DNA from 2 places in the Ruminococcoides intestinihominis genome. Region 1 is predicted to be linked to the other one. Evidence: riboswitches for the same ligand, from Rfam matches in the RefSeq annotation. Region 1 holds a riboswitch; the other holds the start of a gene.

Region 1 (6,452 bases):
AAATAATGCATCTTCAAATACCAAAGTTTCTTCCGGTTTTGTACCTAAAATTTCTGCACATTTTAGATAAATATCAGGATAAGACTTACTCTTGCCTACTGTTTCACAAGTTAGAATATCTATGAAGAAATTACGAATCTTTAGCCTTTTAAAGGCTTTATCAATCTGGTTATAGTCGCTGGAAGTGGCAACAATCATTTTGATATTATTCTTTCTAAGAAATTTAAGTAAATTAACTACTCCATTTTTAGTTTGTACTTCATGAAGATAAAAGTCATTTATTATAGAAAGCACACCTTCAATTATTTCTTCTACAGAATTATCAAGGTAGTAATTGTCTATCATATACTTTGCTCCCTCAGTTAAACTCATAGAGTAAAGTATCTTCCCTAAACCTTCCTTTGGAATCTTGTTCTTTTTTCTAAGATAGATTGCACCTACATCATTCCATATACCCATAGAATTCAATATAGTGCCATCTACATCAAATATTGCTCCCTTAATCATTGTTTACTGTTTTTAAAGTTTCTGCTTTTAATTCTTTTGTAGCATTTTCAATATCTTTTTGAGCGAAAATTGCACTGATAACTGCAATACCAACTATACCTCTACCGGCAAGTTCTTTTACATTATCGTGAGTAATACCACCAATTGCAATTACAGGAATTGAAACTGCTTTACAAATTCTTTCAAGTTCATCGTGAGAAACTTCTTCAGCGTCATCCTTTGAACCTGTTTTGAAAACTGCACCAACACCTAGGTAGTCAGCACCATGCTTTTCAGCAAGTAGTGCTTGTTCTACTGTTTGAGCTGATACACCGATGATTTTGTCATCACCCAGAATTTCTCTTACATTCTGTGCTTCCATATCACTTTGACCAACATGGACACCATCAGCATTAATTTCCTTTGCAATTTCTACATTGTCATTAATCACAAATGGTACATTGTATTCCTTACAAAGTTTCTGAATTTCCTTTGCTTCTTCTAGGAAAGAACCTTCATCAAGTTTCTTTTCTCTTAGCTGAATAAATGTTGCTCCACCTTTAAGAGCCTTTTCTACTTGGCTATAAAGAGTTTCACCATTTAACCAATGTCTATCGGTTACTGCATATAGAAGTAAATCTTTCTTATCGCAATTCATACTTTGCTCCCTTATTTAATGTTTCACCATCCATATTATAGATAGCATCAATAATTCTGTTACGGTATGTTGAGTTACCGTCACCCTCAACCATTCTTGTTTTTGCAATTTCACCTGCAAGACCCATTGTACAAACTGCTGATGCTACTGCTTCAAGTACATTGTCAGGATTAGCTACAATAAATGCAGTTGTCATACCTGAAAGCTGACAGCCTGTACCTGTGATTTTGCTCATATCAGCTTCACCGTTACGGATTACATAGCACTTTTCACCGTCACTTACAAGGTCAATAGCACCTGTAATTGCTACTACTGAGTTGATGCTCTTTGCAAAATTCTTTACAAACTTTACTGATGAATCAAGGTTATCTTCTGTAACAGTATCTGCCACATCAGCATCAACACCCTTAGTTGTGCCACTACCTAAGGCTAAAGTTTTGATTTCTGAAATGTTACCACGAACAACATCAAACTTAATTTCTTTCATTAGCTTAACTGCAGTATTTGTACGAAGTGCAGATGCACCGGCACCTACCGGATCAAGAAGAACCTTGTGGTTAAGTTCATTTGCCTTTTTACCGGCAATAAACATACCTTCAATTGAACGCTTATTAAGTGTGCCGATATTAATATTTAGACCACCACAGATTGATGTAATATCTGCTACATCATCAGGTTCATCAGACATAATAGGACTGCCACCACAAGCAAGAAGTACATTTGCAACATCATTTACTGTTACATAGTTAGTAATGTTGTGTACAAGTGGAACACTTTTTCTAACATTATCAAGGCAATTACCTAACATAATTGTTACCTCCAAACATATAAATTAAAATATTTTACATACAAAAACGGGCATACCAAAGGCATACCCGTCAAATAAGTCAATTATTTCCCTACGCTGGCATTATCCAAATCAGGTACTAGGTCGAAGTTGTCAACTTCCTCTCAGATTGCTAATTTGCAAACTCCCTATCTATTAATATACTACTAAATGTAGAATTTTGTCAACTGTAAAATAAAGAAACATACCCTAATACTAATTAAGGTATGTTTCTATAAATCACTTAAAATTTTACTTTACTTTAACTTTTAGTCTTAGCACATTTACACCGTTAACTCTAATCTTTAGAGTAGTTGTGCCTTTCTTTAGTGCTTTAACCTTAATAGAAGTTGTGTTAGCCTTTGAAACAATCTTTGCAACCTTAGTGTTGTAATACTTATTGTTTATATTTGCAACTTTACCTGTTAATTATACTGTAGCAGTTTTGCCTTTCTTCAAGTTCAAAGTAGTTCTGCTTAGTTTAGGAGAAGTAGTAACTGTTACATAGCAATAAAGTTTCTTGCCATTTGTAAGTGTTGCAGTAATTTAACAAATAATTTCAATTTTACTACCTTTATTAGGGGTTTTGGTAACAACAATCTGTTTATCAATTCTATCCTTTAGTTCTGTTACATGGGAAATAATACCTACAAGTCGGTTACTGCCGGAAAGTTTAATAAGTACATTCATCGCTTGTCTTAATGATTCATCATCAAGTGAACCAAAGCCTTCATCAACAAACATTGTATCAATTTTAATACCACCGGCTGAGGACTGAATTTCATCAGAAAGACCCAAAGCTAATGAAAGTGCAGCCTTAAAGGACTCACCACCGGAAAGTGAACTAATTGCTCTTTCACTGCCACAATGATGGTCATATACATTAAGGTCAAGTCCGAATTTAGTTCTGCCATCACTTGACTCTGTTTGGCGAACCAACTCATACTGACCACTTGTCATTTCCATTAATCGTTTATTTGCTTTAGCAAGAATACGGTCAAAGTAATTTAACTGTACAAATGTTTCAAGCTCCATCTTGTTAACACCGATACCACCATTGGCTGTACTTGCAAGTGGTGAAATCAGCTTAAATTCTTTTTCAGCCTTGATAAGATTTTCATTTTCTCTCTTTACATTAACCAAAACATTTGTGTTAGCAGAATATCTATAATTAATGGCTTTAGTTTCATTAGATAAATCACTGATAGCCTTTTCAGTTTCATCTCTCTTGATTTTAACCTTATCTATATCCGGTACCTTATCTATCTTTTCAAGTTGACCTTTTAATGCTTTGATTGATGCATCGGTTGCTGAAATCAATTTTTCATACTGATTATATTTTTCTAATACAGAATTATAATCAGCCTTTTCAGCATTTATAACTTCATTAATACTGTTAATCTTCTTAACTGCTTCACTTTCACTACCAAACTGTAATTCTTTCTTTAGAGAATTATACTGCTCTTCATAAGAAGTAATATCAGCTTCACAAGACGCTACTGCCATCTTTACTACGGTAATTCGCTTATTCAGTTCATTGATTTCATTATTCTTTTCAGGAATAATTCTTTCAAGTTCCTGCTTTCTGTTACTCTTTATTTGTAATGCTTTTAAGGTTTTGTCTAGCTTAACATAATTATCTGCTAAATCAGAAACCTCTTTCTTAATAATTTCAAGAGCATCAAGCAACTTGTAATCACCTAATATTTCTTGAACCTTTGTTTCAAGGGCATTTGCCTTTTCCTTTAATTCACCATGTTTGCTAAAAACATTTTGTCTTTCAGTATCAACAACTTTTTGATACCTTTCGTAATTGTTCTTTGCTGACTCAACCATTTCTTTAGTTGGTGCATTAGGCAACTTAACTGCTTTATGAGGATGGACTGTTGAACCACATACAGGACAAGGCTTATTTTCTTCCAAACTATCAGCCAAAACACCGGCTTGGTCATTAAGATAGGCTATACTTAAATTGTCGTATTCATCCTTGTAACCATTGGCAACCTTCAACTTATTTTCAAAATCAGTTTTGACAGTAATGTATTTTTCTTGAAGTTTTTGTAGGTTTTTAATTTCCTCTTCTATACCTCTAAGTACATTACCTTTTTCCTCAATGCTTTCCTTTTGATTAGAAATTTTCTCTATCTCAACTTGAACATTACCCATTGTTTCAAGTTCCTTAGAATTCTTTTCAACCTCTAGGGAAAGGCTTTCAGCTTTATCTGATAATTCTTTTACAGAATTTTCATTCTTCTTTTTCTCAATGCTTTTATTCTGTAACTGACTGCTTAGAGAGTCAAGTCCCTTATACTTAGGCAAGGTATTTTGGATTTTGCCAATCTCTTGTCCAAGTTCAGTCCATCGCTTTTCTTTGTTCTTTTCTAGTAGTTCAGCCTTTGAACTTTTCAAACTAGTATTTAGATTAGCTAAGTTTTCGGAATTAGTTTTAATCTTATGAGATAATTCTACATAAGAATTATAATTTTCAATACTTTTATCCAGAGAAGTCTTTTGGCTTTCTAATTTCTCTTTCTTTTCTTCTAATGCTTTTAATTCTTTTTCATCATTAGAAATGAGGTTAGTTAGAAAGTTCTCAATCTCTTCTATATTTGGAACTACACTTTTTGCCTTTTCAATTAAGGCAACATTATCCTCTGTTTCTTCACAAATTGTACCGTCAATATACTGCTGTACACTTAACCTCTCTTGTTTCAATTTACTGTCAACAATACTCTTTTGGGCAGATAAGGCTCTTTGTAAGGTTTCATATTTTTCTGTTTTGAAAATATGTCTAAAAATCTTCTGCTTTTCAGTTGTACCGGAAGTAAGTAACTTTTTGAATTCACCTTGAGCCAACATAACAATCTGTGAAAACTGATTTTTATCTAAACCGATAATTTCTTTTATCTTGGTATCAACTGCATTTTTGGAAGAAACCACACTACCATCGGGATAAACAAGCTCAGCATTAGTAGGTTCTTTTACAAAGCCATCTCCCCTTTTCTTAGGACGCAAATACTCAGGGTTTCTCTTAATTTGATAAACCTTACCACCATATTCAAATTTCAGTTGAACCTCTGTTTTAGTTTCAGGGTCGGCATACTTTGACCTTAGGGTTTTATTTTCACGACCATCTGTACTGGCATCTCCATAAAGGGCAAAATGAATAGCATCAAAGATTGTGGTTTTACCTGCACCTGTGTCACCTGTAATTAGGTAAAGTCCACTTTTGCCTAGGCTTTCCATATCAATAGTAACTGTATCTGCATAGGACTCAAAGGCTGATATTGTAATACTTAATGGTCGCATTAGTTTTCCTCCCAAATCTTATCAATTAAGTTTCTCATAATTTCTTCTTGTTCTTCACTCATATCTTGATTATTCTGTTGTTTAAAAAGATCGGCAAAAAGTTCAAAGGGACTTTTACTTTCAATATTTTCTATAGCATCAACAGTACCACTACCTCTTGTTCGTAGGTTATCATAATCAAGTTTCATAATATTGGGATAAATAGACCTTAGCTTACCGATTGCATCAGGAATATCCTCCTCATCAGTTAAAGTGATATGTAGGTAGTCCTCTGTGTTTGTACTTTCATAACTACTCTTTAGAGTTAGTTCATAATAAGTACCACGAATTTCTCTCATATCTCTAAATGGTGTTAGTGGGATTTTGGAATACTCTATATTTCCCTTATCATTAAAATCCAGGATAGTAACTGACTTAATATTCTTAGCCTCTGAGAAAGAATACTTTAGTGGTGTGCCACAATATCTAATGTTATCTTTACCTACAGTTTGTTCTCTGTGGATATGACCAAGTGCCACATAGTCAAAGCCATCAAATACTTCACCACTAACATTGTCAGTACCACCTACTATAATATCCTCAGACTCAGAAAGTTCAACACCTGTAACAAACTGATGGGTAACAAGAATATTTCTCTCACTAAAATCTACATTCATATTGTCAATTGCAACTTTTACTGCATCGGTATAATTTTCAATATTTTCATCAGGGAAATATCTTCTAATATCAGCCGGTCTAACAAATGGCAATAGATAAAAGTTAACTTCTCCATAATCATCATTTAATGTAATAGGCTTAACATTGCCATCATAAACAGGTGAAAGAAAAATTTTATTTTCCGTCATCATTCTGCCACCATATGATATGCGTTCAGGACTGTCGTGGTTGCCACTAATAACAAATACATTTACATTTCTGCTGGACAACTGATATAAAAATTCATCAAAAAGTTCTAATGCCTCATTAGGTGGTAGTGACCTATCATATACATCTCCTGCAATAATGACAGTTTCTACCTTTTCATCATCTATTATATGTAAAATTTCTTTTAGGATATATATTTGGTCTTGTAGCATTGAATATTCATTTACTTTCTTACCAATATGTAAGTCACTTAGGTGCATTATTTTCATAGAATTTCTCCTTAACTTGTTACTGTATTTTCATTATAGC
Region 2 (6,452 bases), on a different contig from region 1:
ACCTGCCCCTACAGGTGACTACAACGACCCACTAAGAGCATTAATCTTTGATAGTTACTACGATAGCTACAAGGGTGTTATTATTTATGTTAGAGTTAAAGACGGTCAAATTCACCCGGGTGATGAATTTAAGCTAATGGCAACAGGCAGTACATTTCAAGTTGTTGAATGTGGCTATATGAGAGCAACCTCTCTTGAGCAGAGAGATGGTCTTTATGCTGGTGAAGTTGGTTATATTGCAGCATCTATCAAAAGTCTACAGGATGCACAAGTTGGTGATACAGTTACTCTTGTATCTAATCCGGCAGAAGAACCTTTACCGGGTTACAGAGCAGCACAGTCAATGGTATTCTGTGGTATCTATCCTGCTGACGGTGCAAAGTACGGTGACTTACGAGATGCTTTGGAAAAGCTAAAGCTAAATGACGCATCACTAACATTTGATGCAGAAACTTCTGTTGCTTTAGGCTTTGGTTTTAGATGTGGTTTCTTAGGTCTGCTTCATATGGAAATTATCCAAGAAAGACTTGAAAGAGAATACAACCTTGACCTTATTACAACTGCACCATCAGTTAGTTACAGAATTACAAAAACTGACGGTACTGTTGAAATGATTAGTAACCCTACTAATTACCCTGACCCTGCACTTATTGCAAAGGCTGAAGAACCTATGACTGATGCTCATATTTATGCACCATCAGAATATGTAGGTAACATTATGGAGCTTTGTCAGGATAGACGAGGTATCTTTGTGGGTATGGATTATATTGACTCAGATAGAGTTGATATTCACTATGAAATGCCACTTGCTGAAATTATTTATGATTTCTTTGACACACTAAAAAGCAGGACAAGAGGTTATGCATCCTTTGACTATGAACTAAAGGATTACAGAGAAAGTCAGCTGGTTAAACTTGACATTATGCTAAACGGTGAAGTAATTGATGCACTTTCATTTATTATTCACGCAGATAAAGCATATGGCAGAGCAAGAAAAATGGCAGAAAAGCTAAAGGAAAAAATTCCAAGACAGTTATTTGAAGTGCCAATTCAGGCTTGTATCGGTGGTAAGATTATTGCCAGAGAAACTGTTAAAGCTATGCGTAAAGATGTTCTTGCTAAATGTTACGGTGGTGACATTACTCGTAAGAAGAAACTACTTGAAAAGCAAAAAGAAGGTAAGAAGAGAATGCGTCAGCTTGGTTCTGTTGAAGTTCCACAGGAAGCATTTATGGCAGTTCTTAAACTTGATTCAGACTAATTCACAACATTATATACAGCAAAAAGCCTAGGGTTTTATTCCCTAGGCTTTTTTGCTGTAATAGTAGATATATGTTAAATACTTATGCTCTCTTTAATGCACCAACTGTGTCCTTCCTAAAGTCAAGTACAAGTGCAATTAATACACCAACAACAATTGTTACAATAGTTTCAGGTACCATATATGTTGCGTTGTATGTTACGGAATATAACCAAGCAGGTTGTCCCTCAGGTGCCCACATTTTCCATACTGCCCAACCTGAAATAAAGTGACAGATATATCTTAATGCACAAGCAAGAAATGCACCTAAAGCAATTTCAAGTGGTTGGTTGTGGAATTTATCTCTAAACACACCGGCAAAACCAATTACACCAAAAGCTACAAGGTAATCAAACAAAATAATCAGTATAACTGCTAAAACTGATGTACCGTAAGAAAGGTTGTTTGCTCCAAGTACCATTTGTACCAGTCCATAAACAACACCGGTAAGTACTCCCCACTTCCACTTATAACGGTAAGCAATCAGTACAAGTGGTAACATACTGCAAAGTGTTACACTGCCACCAAAAGGTAGGTTTGCAAACTTAATCATACTTAACACAGTAGCAAGTGCAATCATAATAGCACTTTCACACAATCTTAAGATAGTCTTTTTTCTCTTTTCCATTATTGTTCCTCCTCAAATAAAAAAGCACTATGCAAACGCACAGTGCCATAAAAATCCTATCTTAAAGCTCCCTACGTCGGCATTATCCGAATCAGGTTAAGGGTCTAAGGCGCACACCTTACTCTCAGCCACTTTTGTAGCTCCCCTGTTTGATTTGCAATTATAATACCATTAAAAATAATATTTGTCAAATACTTTTTGTAAAAATATATAGGAACACAAAAAGGAACATACCTTATTGGGTATGTTCCTTATGTCCTTCCAAATTAAAATTAAAATTTTATCCGTAAGTATTACATCTTAGTAAGCCACCTATATTTATCACATACGTGACAATGGAATTATAATAAAAGTTAAAACAAATTCTTAATTAATTTTTCGTATTAATTAAATTTAATTTTATTTGTGTAGATGTTTTGAACAATTAAGTTCAAATTTTTAAATATTCAATTGTAATTTACTTGATAAAATTAGGCTTTTTTACCGAACAAAGCCACCATATCAAGGTTTTCAATGTCGGGAATTGGTTGTTTCTTCTTAACATTATCGTTATCTGATTTGCTAATTGTTGGTTTGCTAGATCTATTCATATATAATACAATCCCAACACATGTAGCTAAAAGTAAAGTCATTAAAACCAAAACTACGGCAAGAACTATAATCCCGTGGTACATCGGTAATACCTCCTTGTAATACACTGTACGCTTATATAATAACACTCTAGAATGTTTATATCTTGTTTACTATTTCTTTTCTTCTTCAATTAAATAATACCACATAAATATAAAATGTCAATGGTTTTTTTGAAAAAAGTTAAAAGTTTTTATAACAAATTCACTAAAGATTTATAATAGTAAATTTATTCATAGTAAATCTATATTTTGTTCACAAACTAAGCCTTGCAATGGTAGTTCTTCAACGCCATAAGCAGTTGCAACAAGTTTTCATAACCACAAAACTGATATTCGGTCAGCTTACCCATCTTCTGTAGTCTGATAGCCAAAATCTCTTTAGTTACACCGAACATATCAGCCATTGCGTTAAACTTTATAAAGTTACTTTTATCCACAACAGGATTGATAATATTCAGTTTATCAACACCATAAACCTTGTTAAAAACTAAATTGATAGTTTCTTTTGGCATCAATATTTCTAATGCTAAAGTAGAAGTGATACCTTCAATAATATCATCGCTTGGTGCATCCCTTAAAGTAATAGGCTTTTTACGGTACTTTTCACCATACAAGTCACTATTAATACGGTTAAGAATCCAGAAAGAAATTCCACACATTGTTACAAAGTTTTTTTGACCACTACTGCCCTTTAGCAACTGTTTATTCACATAAACAGTTTGGTTATTAAGGGTTACTTCTCTTTCACCTATCTTATCCTTCACATCACACAAAGTAACTTTGCCCAGAACCTTTTTATCGTTAAAGTCAACATACTCAATGTTAATACCCAGCATATTTGCTACATTCTCAGGGCTAACCTTAAAGACTTCATTACTGCTGATGTTATAAATATTCATATACTGCTGTACAATACTATATGCAATAGTTTCTATATTCTTCTCTGTTAAATAAGCCATAATAATCTCCTTTACAATTTTTACTATATAATAAGTTAATTAATTTCTATATTTTTCTAGCTTGGTTATAGTATAAAGCACCACTTTGTTTTTACTGTTAGTAACGGTTGAATTATAAATGTGCTTTGTGTGAAAAGAAAAAACACATTACAAAAGGCAAAACACCGAACCTAATGTTCGGTGTTTTTGACTTAATGAAAAAATGAGGGGTTTTTCAATGTTTTATTTGAGGAGTTAAAACAATGTATCTAAAGCTCTGTATCTCTTTAGTACGCTTATAGTATATAAAGTCAATATGTTTTCCACTTTACAAATAGTTGAAATATACTTGTAATTTATGTGAAAAGTATTAGAAAAACTTTCTGTAAAAATAACAAAGCACTGAGCTTGTGGATAACTCAGTGCTTTGTGTCTTTCATTAAAAATGAGGGGTACAATGTAAATCTTATTGATTACATTGAGGAGGGTAGAACAATATACTGAAATGGTTGCGGTTCCATTTCTTTAGTACAGTTATAGTGTAACCCTACAATTTGTTTTTACTGTTATAATAATTTGAAATATATCTGTCAGTTATGTGAAAATTATGAGAAAACTTTATTATCCATCTATGCTAACTTAAAAATATCAATTAAGAATATCCATACCATACCGTAGTAAGTTACTACTGCAACAAGGTCATTTATTGTTGTAATCAGTGGACCTGAGGCTACTGCAGGGTCAACCTTAATCTTGCTAAAGAACATAGGCACTAAAGTACCTACCAAACTTGAAATAACCATTGAGGCTAAAAGTGAAAATCCAACACAACCGGATACTAAGAAAGAATATCCGAATGTATTACCTTTAAACAAGAAAATATACAATCCTACAAAAATAAATGACATAGTTCCAAGTAAAAGACCATTAGAAAAACCTACTCTTACTTCTTTAAACATCAGCTTAACTTTATCAGATGCTTTTAAGTTTTCATCCATAAGCACACGAATTGTAACAGCCAGTGACTGTGTACCTACATTACCTGCCATATCAAGGATTAGTGATTGAAAACATATTACAATAGGAATAACTGCAACAACAGTTTCAAACATACCAACAACTGAAGAAACACCCATTCCTAAGAATAACAAGATTATCAGCCAAGGCAATCTTTTCTTTGTACTTTGCAAGGTTGTTTCGTTTAAATCTTCTTCAGCAGTCAAACCACCTAGCTTTGCATAATCTTCACCAAGTTCTTCATCAACAACTTCAACAATATCATGAGCAGTAATTACACCTAGGATATGCTTATTGTCATCAAGTACAGGAATTGAGTCTTCTGCATAGTCCTTTAACTGTTCAATACAATCAACTATTTTTTCATTAGCCTTTACATATGGATAGGACTTTATAATCAATTCATCAAGGGATTGATATTCCCTTGCAACAATCAAGTCCTTTAAGTCAATAGCACCGTAAAAACTATCTTTATCATCAACAACATATATAGTATTAATGTTGTCATTTTCTCCTGCTTGAGTAATTAGCTGATGGGTAGCCTCTTTAATAGTAAGATTTTTCTTTACAACAATATAGTTAGTTGTCATCTCACTACCGATTTCATCATCTTCATATGACAAAATCATACTAACATCTTGTTTTGCATCATTATCAAGTAAAGCAACAATTCTCTTTCTGTCAGCATCACTTAACTTTTCCAGAATATCAACAGCGTCATCTGAGTCCATTTCTGAAATCAAGTTAGCTACTTTATCAGAATTAATTTCTTTGATATATTCTTCTGAGTCCTCAATATAAGAGAATATCTCAGCTACCATTTCAACACCTAACACAGGGTATAGTGACTTTCTTTCTTCCGGTGTCATTTTCTCAAATGCATCGGCAATATCACCCATATGGTAATCAGAAATTTTTTCTATTAATTCTTCCTTAGGAAGATTACTTCTGAAAATCTTTAGTACTTCATCGGAATACATTGGTTTAGTTACTTTATTCATTAATATTACCTCCTACTACCTAAAAATAGGCATAAAAATACCACCACTATCCATAGCAGCTTCACAAATTATCGTTGCGTAGTATTAGGATAAATACGGTGGTACAGAATAATATTAAATTAAAATAAAATATCAAAATCAACAGACAGTGCTACATTTCTAACTTCCATATCACCATAAACAATACACCCACCAAAACTATCACAACTGTCCATTAACTTCACCTCCAATATTTTCTTATATCAATTTAGCACCAAAAGTGCATAAAGTCAAGAAATCACAATACTTTTAACTTAATTTTTACCTAAATTTGTTCTACTGAATTATACTCTATTACACAGCAAAGCACCGAGCCTTGTGGATAGCTCGGTGCTTTGTTTTCATTAAAATGAGGGGTACAATGTAAATCTTTTTGTGGATTAACATTGAGGAGGGTAGAACAATGTACTGAAATGGTTGCGGCTCCATTTCTTTAGTACGCCTATATTATATACCCAAAAATCAGTTTTGTTGTTATAGAAAACTGAAAGGTTTTTGTTGGTTGTGTGAAAACTCACTTTGTTTTTCACCGATAGCACTTAGCCTACCCTCTTTATACATTTCTTCCATAGCTTTATAAGCACCGTAATAGTCACCCATTGGTTGATGAATTAGATATAAGTCAAAGTAATCTGTACCTAGCTTTTTTAGTGAATTTTCTTATCCTGATGGGAGAGTTTTTATCTCTATACTTGACAAAGAAGATAATGTTTCTTTTTACATTGCTATAAAAAATAGCAACAAAGATAAATTTTTAACTGCACTAAAGTGAGATAAGTACAAATAATGGGACTTTGACTAGAATTAATCAAACATTTGTTTGATTTTTTTATAATTATATGTTACAATATGTAAAACAGTTGTGAGGTGATTACTATGAAACCACTAACAAAAAGT

What was found. Region 1 has a riboswitch for thiamine pyrophosphate ahead of thiM (hydroxyethylthiazole kinase). Riboswitches for the same ligand answer to the same signal wherever they lie in the genome.
Region 2: linked by a shared signal. The riboswitch ahead of thiT (energy-coupled thiamine transporter ThiT) and the one ahead of thiM (hydroxyethylthiazole kinase) in region 1 are both predicted to bind thiamine pyrophosphate.

The regions. Positions count from the first base shown of each region.
Region 1 is NZ_JBBMEY010000006.1:14,054-20,505, forward strand. It holds gene WMO18_RS02730 (HAD family hydrolase) at 1-507, opposite strand, end outside; gene thiE (thiamine phosphate synthase) at 500-1,144, opposite strand; gene thiM (hydroxyethylthiazole kinase) at 1,131-1,952, opposite strand; TPP riboswitch at 2,024-2,132, opposite strand; gene WMO18_RS02745 (AAA family ATPase) at 2,517-5,279, opposite strand; gene WMO18_RS02750 (exonuclease SbcCD subunit D) at 5,279-6,412, opposite strand.
Region 2 is NZ_JBBMEY010000004.1:21,815-28,266, reverse strand. It holds gene lepA (translation elongation factor 4) at 1-1,261, shown strand, start outside; gene thiT (energy-coupled thiamine transporter ThiT) at 1,344-1,928, opposite strand; TPP riboswitch at 1,980-2,085, opposite strand; gene WMO18_RS02040 (ImmA/IrrE family metallo-endopeptidase) at 2,821-3,519, opposite strand; gene mgtE (magnesium transporter) at 4,128-5,516, opposite strand; partial or broken gene WMO18_RS02030 (aldo/keto reductase) at 6,030-6,203, opposite strand; gene lexA (transcriptional repressor LexA) at 6,432-6,452, shown strand, end outside.